DNA from 2 places in the Providencia sp. Marseille-Q8014 genome. Region 2 is predicted to be linked to the other one. Evidence: predicted binding sites of a transcription regulator. Region 2 holds the regulator's gene; the other holds the start of a gene.
The links. The regulator LexA, encoded in region 2, represses DNA repair genes until DNA is damaged. The targets are predictions, from matches to a motif close to TNCTGTATGTACATACAGNA.

Region 1 (6,937 bases), 580 kb from region 2:
ATGGCTACAAGCTGATATTTTGATCAATACTGACTCAGAAGAAGAAGGCGAAATCTATATGGGTTGCGCTGGCGGTGTGGATTTTACAGCTACATTTGATCTGACTCGCGAAGCGATACCACAAGGTTACAAAACCTTTACCCTGACATTAAAAGGCCTAAAAGGCGGACACTCTGGTGGTGATGTCCATTTAGGTTTAGGTAATGCCAATAAATTGTTAGCGCGTTTCCTTGCTGGGCACCAAGAAGAGCTAGGCTTGAAACTGCTAGAATTTACAGGAGGCACAGTTCGTAATGCCATTCCACGTGAAGGACATGTCGTTATTGCGATAGCCGCAGATAAAGTTGCTGAATTAACCGCACTCAGAGCGCGTTATGAAGCTATCTTGCAAAATGAACTCGCTGTTGTTGAACCCAACTTAGTTCTGCTATTAGAAGAAACTCAAACAACATTAACGGCACTCACTGAAGAGTGTCAAAAACGCTTTGTATTCTTCTTAAACGCCGCACCAAATGGGGTGATCCGCATGAGTGATGTGGCGAAAGGCGTAGTGGAGACATCGCTCAATGAAGGCGTTGTTACCATGACAGAAGAGAAAGCAGAAGTGATCTTCTTAGTTCGCTCCTTAATCGATAGTGGCAAAAACTATGTTGTGAATATGCTCACCTCTGTGAGTCAACTGGCGCAAGCTAAATACCGTGCAGAAGGCAGCTACCCAGGCTGGCAACCCGATGCAAATTCCCCCGTTATGCATCTCGTGAGTGAAACTTATCAAAAACTGTTTGGTAAGGTGCCGAATGTTATGGTGATCCATGCAGGCCTTGAATGTGGTCTATTCAAAAAACCTTACCCTGACATGGATATGGTTTCTATTGGACCAACCATTCGTGGTGCGCACTCACCCGATGAGCGTGTCCATATCGCAAGTGTTGGTGAATACTGGAAACTATTGACTGCGGTTCTAAAAGCAATCCCAGTTAAAGGCTAATGAACGACGGCTAATCAAAGTATCCGCTCTACTGGGGCGGGTACTTTAAAGTTCTAACAATAATTGCCTTTCTAATTGTGGGCTTTGCAAAGTCACATGCAAACCAACCAGCCTAACCCCTCGATTTTCGCGACGATTTTCCCAAACCTGTTTAGCCAAAAGTACAAGGTCTTGCTTATCGAGTATTGGATAAATATGTTCCTGAGTTGTTTGCTGGAAATCATTAAATTTTATTTTTACGCCTTGGCGTGCAATACGCCGGTCAGGTTTTACTTTTGTCAGCCTGATTTCCAACTCTTCATATAACTTATCCAATAATGGCAAACACTCCTCCCAGTGATAAATATCCTTCACCAGAGTCCGTTCAACCCCCACAGATTTACGCAATCTATCAGGATTAACGGGCCGTTCATCAATACCATGGCAGCGTTCCCATAAGACCTGCCCAAACTTCCCCATCGCTTTAATTAAAGTGACAGCATCATAATGTTGCACATCCGCACACGTTTCCAATCCCATATCTGATAACTTTTGCGCCGTGACTTTGCCAACCCCCGGAATTTTTTTCAACGGTAATGACAACACAAACTCCGGTAAACGTTGAGGTGTGATGACAAACTGCCCATTGGGTTTATTTAAATCCGAAGCAATTTTGGCTAAAAATTTTATTGGTGCGATCCCTGCTGAAGCAGTCAGCTGTAGCTCATCAAAAATTTGCTGACGAATAGCCTGAGCAATCAGTGTTGCTGAGCCATGACAGTATTGGCTATCTGTCACATCTAAATAGGCTTCATCCCATGACAGGGGTTCAATTAAATCGGTATAACGAGAAAAAATTTTATGGATATGCAAAGACGTTTCTTTATAGAGAGCCATCCTACCCGGTAGAACTTTTAGATGGGGACATAACCTTAATGCAACCGCTGTTGACATGGCACTATGTACACCGTAGCGCCTTGCCTCATAGTTGGCTGTACTAATTACACCACGACGCTCAGCACTCCCCCCTACGGCAATAGGAACATTACGTAGACTAGGGTCGTCACGCATTTCTATTGCGGCATAAAAGCAGTCCATATCAATATGAATTATTTTACGCATTACAATCTCACCGAATAGATACTGTTTAAATATACAGTTTATTTATTAGGTGTGCAATTATTCCTCAAAAAAACCGTCAATATAAAAATAATTATCATTTTCATTACCGGAAAAACGTTCTCAAACGACTAATAGTAGATATTGATAAGAATGGTGAATTATCGAGAATATAATGAATAAAAATTCCACTCAGCAAGTAAAAATAGATAAACCAACACGTGCCTTTTTGTCTAGGCTCAATCGTCTCTCCTTTGCGAGTTTACTGATCGCTACCACAGCAGCCTCTGCCGACGGAGCAGAAACCGTTCTTGAGGCATCGCACAAACAAGAACAAGATCAACCCATTCAATTTCCAGCCCTATCTGTTGTTGGTCATTTAAATTCAAGTGTTGGCGCAGGCAGCTCAGTGCTTAAATTAAAAGATATCGAACGTACCCAAGCCAATAATCTGGCCGAGCTAGTCGATCAGTTACCGGGAGTCTCATCATCCGGTTCCCCTCGCCCTGGAGGGCAAACACTCAATATTTGGGGGATGGGAGATATGGAAGACGTTAAAGTCACTCTTGATGATGCGCCCAAGGGCTTTGAAAAATACCGCCAAGGTTCAGTGTTTATCGAACCTGAACTCATCAAACGTATCGATGTTGATAAAGGTCCACATAACATTATGGACGGCAATGGCGGCTTTGGTGGAACCGTCAAAATCACCACCAAAGATCCTGAAGACCTGTTACGGACAGGACAGCATTTCGGAGCGATGTTTAAATACAGCTATCACACCAACGACCGTCAAAATATTTATAGTTCAGCCTTATATGGCAAAACGCTTAATGGGATTGCCGATGGCTTATTGTATGTCAGCAAAAGAAAAGGGGATGATTTACGTCGTCCTGATGGGAGCCGATTCGGTTTTTCTCAATCAGATCAATTATCTTATTTAATTAAAAGCAATATTTACCTCAATGACCAGCACACTCTCAGTTTATCTGCAATGCGCTCAGAATCGGATAACTTAGTGCCTTGGGCTGCAAAACGAGATGAACTGAGCACACCAACACAAAGAGAGATCGACCAATATGGCTTTGATGGTGCGATCAAACGTAAATTGGTACAGCGAGATCAGCAAGATCAAAACTACAGCGTGAAGTGGAATTTTATCCCTGAAAATAGTGATTTGATCAATCTAACAGCCACATACGCATGGTCAAAAACCAAGCAGCATGACACTAGACCAGAAAATGCGTCTAAATTCTTAACGTCCAGCCTAGGTAATAAAAGCTGGGTTAACTATACAGATCAACTCTTTGATATTCATAATGAAAGTGTCTTCGATACGGGGAGGTTAGAACACCAAGTTACCATTGGTGCAAGATGGCATAAGAATGATCGTGGCATTTTGATGTTCGATGCAGGAAAAGCCAATAAGCCTGAATATAATTACGGTTATTTTCAACCGCAATTTATGCCTGCTGGAGTCCAGGAAACCACCAGCGCATATATCCAAGATGCAATAACTTGGAATAGGCTAACAATCACTCCGGGCGTACGCTACGATTATGTTACCAACAAGGGTAAAGGTAATTTAGCTGCAACCTATATGGAGCAAGACCCTCTCATCGGCCATGATTATCGTTCCGTCACTTATAGTGGTATCTCGCCTCATTTGGGGCTCCTTTGGAAAACAACACCTAACCTCACGCTTTTTGGTGATATTAGCCGTACATGGCGTGCACCTGTTATTGATGAACAGTATGAAGTGCAATTCGCTAATAGCAGCTTAACCGGCAGCAGCCGCAATCTAGGTAAAGAACGTATGCATGGAATTCGTTTGGGTGCAATCGTCGACTTCGACCAAGTCATACAAGCGGATGACCAGTTACAAATACGTACCACGCTATTTCGTAATAGAGGAAAAGATGAGATATTTCGTCGCCGTGGTGAATATTGTGAGGCAAAAAAATACGGTATAGGCGATTGCGAGAGACCCCTTTCGAACTATCGTAATTTACCCGGCTACACCATTGAAGGCTTAGAGATTGAGCTATTTTATGATAGTCCTAATCTTTTCGGTAAAATGGCCTATTCCACAATCAAAGGTGAACGTGATGCCTCTCCTCGTGACCCCTGGTTTGGACAAAAAACATGGATAGGTGAAATTCCACCCGATACCTTACATGTCATGTTAGGTTACAAATTACCGCAATGGCATACTCATTTTGGTGTAACAGGTGACTTTGTCGGACATCAAGTCCGTTCACCCGCAGATAGAGACCCTAAAGCCGACTCATGGGGATACCCAAAATCCAAAGGCTATGCGCTGTATGGCGCATTTGCGCAGTGGAATCCTGAATTTATTTCTGATACAGAGATCAGAGTTACTGCAACTAACCTTTTCGATCAAGATTATTATCCATATCTTGGCGAATCCGTATCCGGTGTGGGTCGAGATGTACGTTTAAGTATCACCAAATATTTTTAATATCGCGGATGGACTCTCTTTTTTGAGGGTCCATAATTGACTTTAAAATAAAAATGATAATAATTATTATTTTTATTTATGACTACACCAATTTTCTCTACTAATAGTACCTCACGAATAGAAGAACAGCGTCTCTTTCAGCAATATGCCCCTGATCTCCTTAGGTATATTCTTGCTCGCACCCCTAACGACGATATCGCAAGTGAAATTTTACAAGATGTCTTTGTTCATACGATTGAAACAAATCGCTGCCAAACTCTACACTTTCCAAAAGCATTTATGTACACGCTGGCACAACGCAATATTGCCAATTTTTATCGTCGACAACACATAGAAGCTAAATATCTCAATCTGCTGGTGGAGCCTGAGCCTGAGTGGCACTTGGAAACACAATTGGTACTAGAGGAGCAGTTGCAACGCATGTTTGAACAACTTGCTAAGCTACCGACAATCATTGAGCAAGCCTATCGGCTAGCCCAATTTGAAGGAATGACCTACCAACAGATTGCGGCGCAATTAAAAGTTAGTCCTAATTCAATCAAGTACTACTTACAAGAAGCCAGAAAAGTATTACAAAAAGGGTTCGCTGAATTCAATTTAACTTATTGAGATAATTATTACAGGTAATACATATGATAAAAATAACAACACCATATATTAAAAAAGGGATATTCGCTGGTTTGTTAATTCTTTCCAGCCAAAGTTGTTTCGCCCACTCGCTACAAATTGTTGCTCATCGGGCAGGTACTGCGGATGCGCCTGAGAATACGCTTTACGCAATTGAGCTCGCCAAACAAAATAATGCTGACATCATTTGGATAACCGCCCAACTGACCAAAGATAAACACGTTGTTTTATATAGGCCAAGTAACTTAGAAGCCTTAACCGCGCAAAAGGGGCTAATATCTCAGTACACCGCACAACAACTCGCCACATTCAATGCCGCTGAGCAATTTAACAAAAAACATCATCGTCAATTACCCATACTACAAACAACGATCCCAACACTCGAATCCGTATTAAAAAAATACCCTAATACGCAATTTTATGTTGATTTAAAATCCCCTGATGCAGACCCAACCACGCAAGCCGATATTATTTATGCATTACTTGAAAAAAATAATGCGTTTAAAAATACGCGCTTTTATTCAACTAATGATGCATTCATCAAAGCCTTAACCAAACGCTCCGATAAAATTAATACCTTTGAAGGCCGTGATGAAACACGCACCATCTTAGCTAATAGCGCTATGAATCATCATTGTTCAGCCCCCACCGATAGACAATCTAAATCACGTTGGTATGGCTTTGAATTACACCGTAAAGTCGAGGTCGTGGAGAAATACACATTAGGCGAGGCTCGCTCACCTGCCACATTATCATGGGATAAAGAAGCTATTGATTGTTTTAGAAAAAATGGCCAAGCCCATATTGTTCTATTTGGTGTCAATAGTATGGAAGATTATCAATTAGCCAAAGACATTGGCGCAGATGCGGTGATGGTTGATTCCCCTAAAAGCTTTAAAGACGCAATCAGTAAGTAGTTCTTAACTTGCTTTATCAAAGTAGCCTAACGCTATGAGCATCAACTCTAATGCATAGCCTCTAAATAAAAAATAAGCCTTAACTGTGACAGTTCACAGCTAAGGCCATCATTATACTTATCAGATTTTAAATAATACGGTGTTTTTCAAGTGCCTTTTGGCGAGCCTCTTCCCGTGCCATACGCTTCTTACGTGCATCACAAGGCTCTGGGCAATCACACACTTTTTCAACACCAATGCTGCTTAATCCACCACAGCTACCTTGAATGCTCTTGCGCTTAATAATGTACCCAAGTGACATACCGAGAAATGCCAGTAGGAACAGGACGAAAGCTGCAATAAAAACATTTAGCATTCTTACACCCTCCTAATTACTGCTTTTTCTGTAAAAATGGCTCGAATGCCTTAGTGTAACGCTCTTCGAAACCTTTTTCTGTCTTGATGATCATAAACACAGGAATATCCAGCTTTTCAGCTAAGGCAAAACCCTCAACGGGTCCGAGCACATTAAGTCCTGTCGATAAACCGTCCGCACTCATGCAAGTTGGAGCAAGTACCGTTATTGATACCAAATTATGTTTAATTGGCATCCCTATTTTTGGATCGATAGTATGGGAAAAACGGACACCATCTTGTTCAAAATAGTTACGGTAATCGCCCGATGTCGCTATAGACATATCACCCGGTTCGATCACTTCCTGAGCCGTTTGATTCACCCCATCAGTCGTCGGCTTTTCAATCGCAATACGCCAAGGAGCATCTTTACCATTTTTCCCTTTCGTACGGACTTCACCACCAATATCAACCATATAGTTATTAATATTG
Region 2 (6,937 bases):
CTTACCGCTAATTTATTAAATTTCATAAAGATTTCCTTTAGATATGTAGGAAGTAGCATTCTCTATCCCGATAAACTCTAAAGAAATGAACCCATAAGCTCATTTTCGATTAGAATTAGCATTAGTGAAAATTTCCTTATTCCACTAGAACCTTTTAGGAAGAGATTTTTTTAAAATAAATAAATTAATTCATTTAATTTATTTTTATAAAAAGAAAAAATTGAAATATTCAATTTGTTACTTTAAACATGGAATATTTAATGAGGTAAAATCCTTTTTTCTCCAACCTTTTTCAACGTTGAAGTAAATAATCAATATATATTCCACAAAACTCAAACAGAACTGGATTACCCATACTTTGATGACCCATATTTTCTATAGACAATCCTACACACACGATATTTTTTGTCAAAATTAACCGGAATACGAAACACGGACAGTCAATTATGTTGTTATTTTCTTATTTTCAGTTTTCAACCATTAAAAAAGGCAGCACCAACTCCTAAAAGTAGTAATAATTAGAAAAATATATATAAAAATGTAAGTTTGTATTTATAAAAACTTAATAATTTTTTCTAAAAAGAAAGTCGTTTTTTTATAAGGAAACACGCAGTAACAGCAAAAAACAATGACATCAATAGATTAAAAACAAAAAATAAGAATTAAAAAATAAAAAAGCAATAAAAACAAAATAAAAATCTATAGGGAAAAATTTAGATAAGAAAACTCCCAATTGAAATGTGTTACTGAAGGTTACTTTTTAAATTTAAAGTTACATTTTAATTGTTATTATTTTGTATTGGTTTTGTTTTTATCGTGATAATAAATTACTTATTGCACCAGAGTATAATGGTGCCATTTATAACCCTATTTCACTCACTTTTAGTAACATGCTTAAAATACAATATTAACGTATATTGTGAGATGTGATTTATTTATTTGAATATTAAATGGTTGTGATTTTTTCCTAATACGCTTTTTTCTAAGCCTCACTTTTTATTCATTCTCATTTCAGTCTCTATGTATCATAAAGTTATGGTAAACTTGTCTTCACTATCATTGGGATTTTTGCTGTGGGGTCAACGACCATGAAAATAATGAGTGAGGATAAGCTGCTAGTGATGGCCGAAAGAATTTGCCAATCAAGAGGTGTTAGGCTAACGCCTCAGCGGGAAACCGTTCTACGGCTAATAGCGCAACAACACGGTGCAATAAGTGCTTATGACCTGCTCGATTTGCTGCGTGAAGTCGAGCCTCAAGCCAAGCCACCAACAGTCTATCGTGCGCTTGAATTTTTAATGGAACAGAGCTTTATTCATAAAATCGAATCGACAAATAGCTATGTTATCTGCCATCACTTTGACAATCCTAGCCATATCTCAGTCATGTTGATTTGTGATCATTGCGGTGGCGTAGCAGAAAGTGATTGCGGAACCATAGAAGCTGCTATTTTAGATTTAGCTAATCAAAATCAATTTCAACTCCGTCATACCGTCGTTGAGAACCATGGTTTATGCCGAGTATGCAGTGAGTTAGCTAGCTGTAAAGACCATGAGCATTGTCATCATGACCATGAACAACCTATTAAGACAAAGAAAAAGTAATCACTAAGACAATAAAATAGACAAAACACACTATAGTAGAGTGTAATATTTTATGTCTCTTAATAAGTCGGGTGCACAGATAAACTCACTAATGAGTAAAAGAAAGGTATCGCAGGCAGACTCCTAAAATAGATACATAGTAAATCTGCCAGCAATATTTTTGAGGGTATTTTATGGCGCTAACATTAGCACCAGTCACCATTACGGATCACGCCAACCGCTAGCCCTTCAATTGTAAAATTCTGCTGACGCAGATCAACAATAATCGGAGCAAATTCTGCATTTTCAGCGATTAACTCAACACGGTTACCTTGCTGCTTAAAGCGTTTCACAGTCACTTCATCTTCAATACGTGCAACAACCACTTGCCCATTACGGACATCTTGTGTTTTATGCACAGCTAAAAGGTCGCCATCCATAATCCCAATGTCCTTCATTGACATACCATTAACACGTAATAAAAAATCAGCATGGGGCTTAAATAGAGCAGGATCCACTTGATAATGACTTTCAATGTGCTCTTGAGCCAATAGAGGTTCGCCAGCAGCAACACGTCCAATCAAAGGAAGCCCCTGAACTTCAGCATCATTTTCTTCTTCAAGTAGTAAACGGATACCACGAGAAGCCCCTGAAACAATCTCAATGACCCCTTTACGTGCCAAGGCTTTAAGGTGCTCTTCTGCCGCATTAGGCGAACGAAAACCAAGGCTTGCTGCTATTTCAGCGCGTGTAGGTGGCATACCCGTCTGAGAAATGTGATCGCGCACCAGATCATAAACCTGCTGTTGTCTAGCCGTCAGTGCTTTCATCTCGTTCCCCTGTTTGTTTATACAGTCAGACTGTGAGTATATACAGGTAAATGAAGTTTTGAAACACTTAAATCACTGAAGTGCCATATTTGTTGAAAGCTCATCAAGGATTTATCGATTTGCGACAATTTCTACATTAGCCAGCAAAATAGTGTTGCCATAAAACGGTTGCCCAAATAACCAACGCGAGTCCAATGGTCACAAACACCGCGGCAGAACCGATATCTTTAGCTCGACCAGACAATTCATGATATTCACTGCCCACGCGATCAACCACCGCTTCAATTGCACTATTCAGTAATTCAACAATCGCCACCAGCACAACAGAACTGATCAACAATAATCGATCGATATAACTCACATCCAACCACAGCGCGATAATGACGGCAATCAATGCCGCAACAGATTCCTGCCGAAAGGCCGCTTCATTAATCCAAGCCGCCTTTAATCCTTTAAGGGAATACCCCGCAGCCTTTATTACACGAGTCAATCCCTTAGTTTGGTTCGCCATATTTATTCCTCAAAATTACAAACAATAATCATTTTTTGCGGTCAAAGTTAATCATTTGCCAGTTGATTTCTGGTATGCTTGCGAAGCATTGTTAACAAGAGGCTATAATCATTTATGTCACTATGGCGTAAAATATATTACAACACGTTGAATTTACCACTTAAATTACTGGTAAAGAGTAAACTCGTTCCAACAGACCCGATATCAGAACTGGAATTGGACACCAGCCGGCCCACGTTATACGTGTTGCCTTATCATTCCAAGTCTGACCTTTTAACATTACGTCACCAATGCTTATCGATCGGTCTACCTGACCCGTTGGTCGATAATGACATTAATGGCACTAAATTACCGGCCTATGTCTTCATTGATGATGGTCCGAGAGTCTTTCGCTACTACTCACCAAACCCACGTAAAGAGTCAGTAAGAATATTCCATGCATACCTAGACTTGCATCGTAGTAATCCGAATCTCGATATTCAAATGCTACCTGCATCCGTGATGTTTGGTCGTGCACCTGGACGAGAAGGCCATACACCGGCTCCCCCCTTACGCTTACTCAACGGTATCCAAAAATTCTTTGCCGTGATTTGGCTTGGGCGAGATAGTTTTGTCCGTTTTTCGCCAACCGTATCCATGGGAGTGATGGCGCAAGAGCATGGTACCGATACGATTATTGCGAATAAACTAGCACGTGTTGCCCGTATCCATTATTCACGTCAACGCCTCGCGGCGGTTGGTCCGAAACTGCCTGCCCGCCAAGATCTTTTCAATAAGCTATTAACCTCAAAAGCGATTGAAAAAGCGGTTGAAGATGAAGCACGTAGTAAAAAAATTCCACTGAAGAAAGCACAGCAAAATGCCGTCAATATGATGGAAGAAATTGCGGCTAACTTCTCTTATGAAGCAATACGCTTGACGGATAGAGTATTAGGCTGGACTTGGAACCGTTTATATCAAGGGATCAATGTTCAGCATGCGGAACGCGTTCGTCAGTTAGCGCAAGATGGCCATGAAATTGTGTATGTGCCATCACATCGTAGTCATATGGATTACTTATTGCTTTCTTATGTTCTGTATCATCAAGGGTTGGTCCCCCCTCATATCGCGGCAGGTATCAACTTAAACTTTTGGCCAGCAGGTCCAATTTTCCGCCATTTAGGCGCTTTCTTTATACGCCGTACGTTTAAAGGAAACAAACTTTATTCGACCGTATTTCGTGAATATCTCAGTGAGCTGTTTGCACGGGGTTATTCCATTGAATACTTTGTTGAAGGTGGACGCTCTCGCACAGGTCGCTTGTTGCAACCCAAAACAGGCACACTGTCGATGACACTACAGGCCATGCTACGTGGTGACTCTCGCCCTATTACTATCGTACCGATTTATATTGGTTATGAACATGTCATGGAGGTAGGGACCTATGCAAAAGAGCTACGAGGTGCTGAAAAGGAGAAGGAAGGCTTCTTTTCGATGGTACGAGGCCTGCGTAAATTACGTAATTTAGGTCAAGGCTACGTTAATTTTGGCCAGCCGATTTCGTTAACACAGTATTTAACGAAACATGTGCCTCATTGGCGTGATTCTATCGATCCTATTGAGCCTCAAAGACCAAGTTGGTTAAACCCTGTTGTGAGTGGTTTGGCCGATAATATTATGGTGAATATCAATAACGCAGCGGCTGCCAATGCGATTAACCTTTGTTCAACGGCACTACTGGCTTCACGTCAACGCTCTCTAACGCGTGAACAACTGATTGAGCAAGTCGAATGTTACCTGCAATTATTACGTAATGTTCCTTATACTGCGGATACAACGACACCCAATAAAACCGCCGAGCAATTGTTAGAACATGCTTTGCAGATGGATAAATTTGAAGTCGAAAAAGATAGCATGGGGGATATTATTATTCTGCCTCGTGAAAATGCTGTTTTAATGACCTATTATCGCAATAATATCCATCACCTTTTGGTCTTACCATCACTGATATCAAGTATTGTGCTACACCATGAGCGCATCAGTCGCCAAGATATCCACTATCAGGTTGGGCAAATTTACCCGTTCCTCAAAGCGGAACTATTTATGCGCTTTGATAACGAATCTTTGATAGAGGTCGTTAATACTTTAATTGATGAACTCAACCATCAACAGTTGGTATGCGTGAAAGAAGACGGCGTCGTGGTACTCAATCCTCGTCGTATTCGACCGTTGCAGCTACTCGCCGCAGGTGTCCGTGAGACATTACAACGCTATGCGATTACGCTTTCTCTACTCAATGCGAGCCCTGAAATTAGCCGTAATACCTTAGAGAAAGAAAGCCGCATGCTTGCTCAGCGACTTTCTGTGCTGCATGGCATTAATGCACCGGAGTTCTTTGACAAAGCTGTCTTTTCAACTTTAGTGGAAACACTCCGAGAAGAAGGCTATATCGATAACGATGAAAACGACATTTTTACGGCCAACGCGAAAAAACTGTATTCTGTTATTTCACGTTTAATGTCGCCAGAAATACGTTTAACTATCGAAAGCGTCAGCCAGCCAGAAGAGCGTTCTGCTGAGAAAGACCCCGCAAAAGAAGATTAGTTAGTTTACTCTACAACCCTAAACTAAGGGGGAATGCGTCTAACATTCCCCCTTATTTGTATCCATCCCGTCAGCTATACCGACTTAGCCCAAAATCACATACCGCTTCATCAAGACCCACTTAAATAGGAATATGTCACTTGTTGAAGGTGCTGACGATAAGCGTTCTTACCGTTTCTGAATGAGTCCCTATTATTTTAAGGTTCAATATTCCTGACAGAAAACGAATTCAACATATCGCGACGTGATTTTGAATTAATAGAAGAAAACGTCAATCACCTAAAGACACATTGGCTAAGAGGTTGTGAATTGATTAGTGCAAATGAACATAGCTAATAATACGCGGCTTGGAATATGACGAGTATAAAAAAGTGATCTTAATTGATAATACATTCCCCTTCCTTAATTCATCCCACCGTTTCTGACTTCCTATTTAATCCAAACAAGTACGTTCTCATTATTAGCCTGAATATATACATTACACGTCAAAACGAGACAGCAATATTGAGTCAGGTTTTAATATCCACAAACCAAATAAAGCACAGACTTATATAGCAATCAATTATAGATACACAACTCAATATCTGCCTATCGCACTTTATTATTGGTGTTTAGCACTCTGGAGCGTTCAGCTATCGTTATTGTTGAAATAACCTAATAACTGATCTCTCTAAGTAAGGTAATTAGCATTTATTACCCAGCTATCCGCAATGGAAATACCTTCCTAAAGGAAGGAATAAAAGGAATAGATCAATGATTTTTGGTATTAACCATCACAGTATCAAATCATCTCAGAGGCACTTATTACTTCCCGTTTTACTGTCCGTCTCCATCATGCCCGCAGCGACAGTATTTGCGACGGACTTTGTGGGTGAGGTGGAAGTGAAACCTTACTATTTGCGAGCAGGAGAGACCGTTTACAGCGTGGCTCATCAGTATGATCTGACTGTGGAGGAACTGAAAACCCTGAATCAAATGCGTCAGTTTCCCCGCGCTTTTGAACAGCTATCGGCAGGAGATGAAATTGATGTTCCAAGCACACACGCAATAAAGGCAGCTAACAAAAAAGCGACAACAAAAGAGCAGGCTGACCAACAAGATCATGAAATACAGAACTGGTTGTCTCGTACTGCTCCCGACTTTTTTGAGTCTATGAACACACAAAGTCCTAACGAGTATCTTTCCAGACAAGCCAAAAATATGGCCGTTACCAAAGCCTCATCAACCGTAGAAAACTGGCTGAATCAGTATGGCACTGCACAGATTGGTGTGCAGCCGGGAGACAAACTGTCACAGAGCACCCTATCTGCTGACATGCTGCTCCCCCTGTATCAAAACCCGGATTGGCTCGTCTTCACCCAGTTCGGTGGGCGAAACCTTGATGAGCGCACCACGCTAAACTTAGGGGGTGGAGTTCGTCGATTCAATGA

Region 1: dinB (DNA polymerase IV) is a predicted target of LexA. The motif match lies at 2,109-2,128, and genes of this name have one in related genera.

What each region holds. Positions count from the first base shown of each region.
Region 1 is NZ_CBCOPT010000001.1:1,054,548-1,061,484, reverse strand. It holds gene pepD (beta-Ala-His dipeptidase) at 1-988, shown strand, start outside; gene dinB (DNA polymerase IV) at 1,034-2,089, opposite strand; gene ACWPW6_RS04570 (TonB-dependent hemoglobin/transferrin/lactoferrin family receptor) at 2,262-4,568, shown strand; gene ACWPW6_RS04565 (RNA polymerase sigma factor) at 4,647-5,177, shown strand; gene ACWPW6_RS04560 (glycerophosphodiester phosphodiesterase family protein) at 5,201-6,112, shown strand; gene nqrM ((Na+)-NQR maturation NqrM) at 6,240-6,467, opposite strand; gene ACWPW6_RS04550 (FAD:protein FMN transferase) at 6,484-6,937, opposite strand, start outside.
Region 2 is NZ_CBCOPT010000001.1:474,246-481,182, reverse strand. It holds gene ACWPW6_RS02055 (fimbrial protein) at 1-26, opposite strand, end outside; gene zur (zinc uptake transcriptional repressor Zur) at 1,089-1,604, shown strand; gene lexA (transcriptional repressor LexA) at 1,790-2,413, opposite strand; gene ACWPW6_RS02040 (diacylglycerol kinase) at 2,550-2,924, opposite strand; gene plsB (glycerol-3-phosphate 1-O-acyltransferase PlsB) at 3,039-5,507, shown strand; gene ACWPW6_RS02030 (inverse autotransporter beta domain-containing protein) at 6,261-6,937, shown strand, end outside.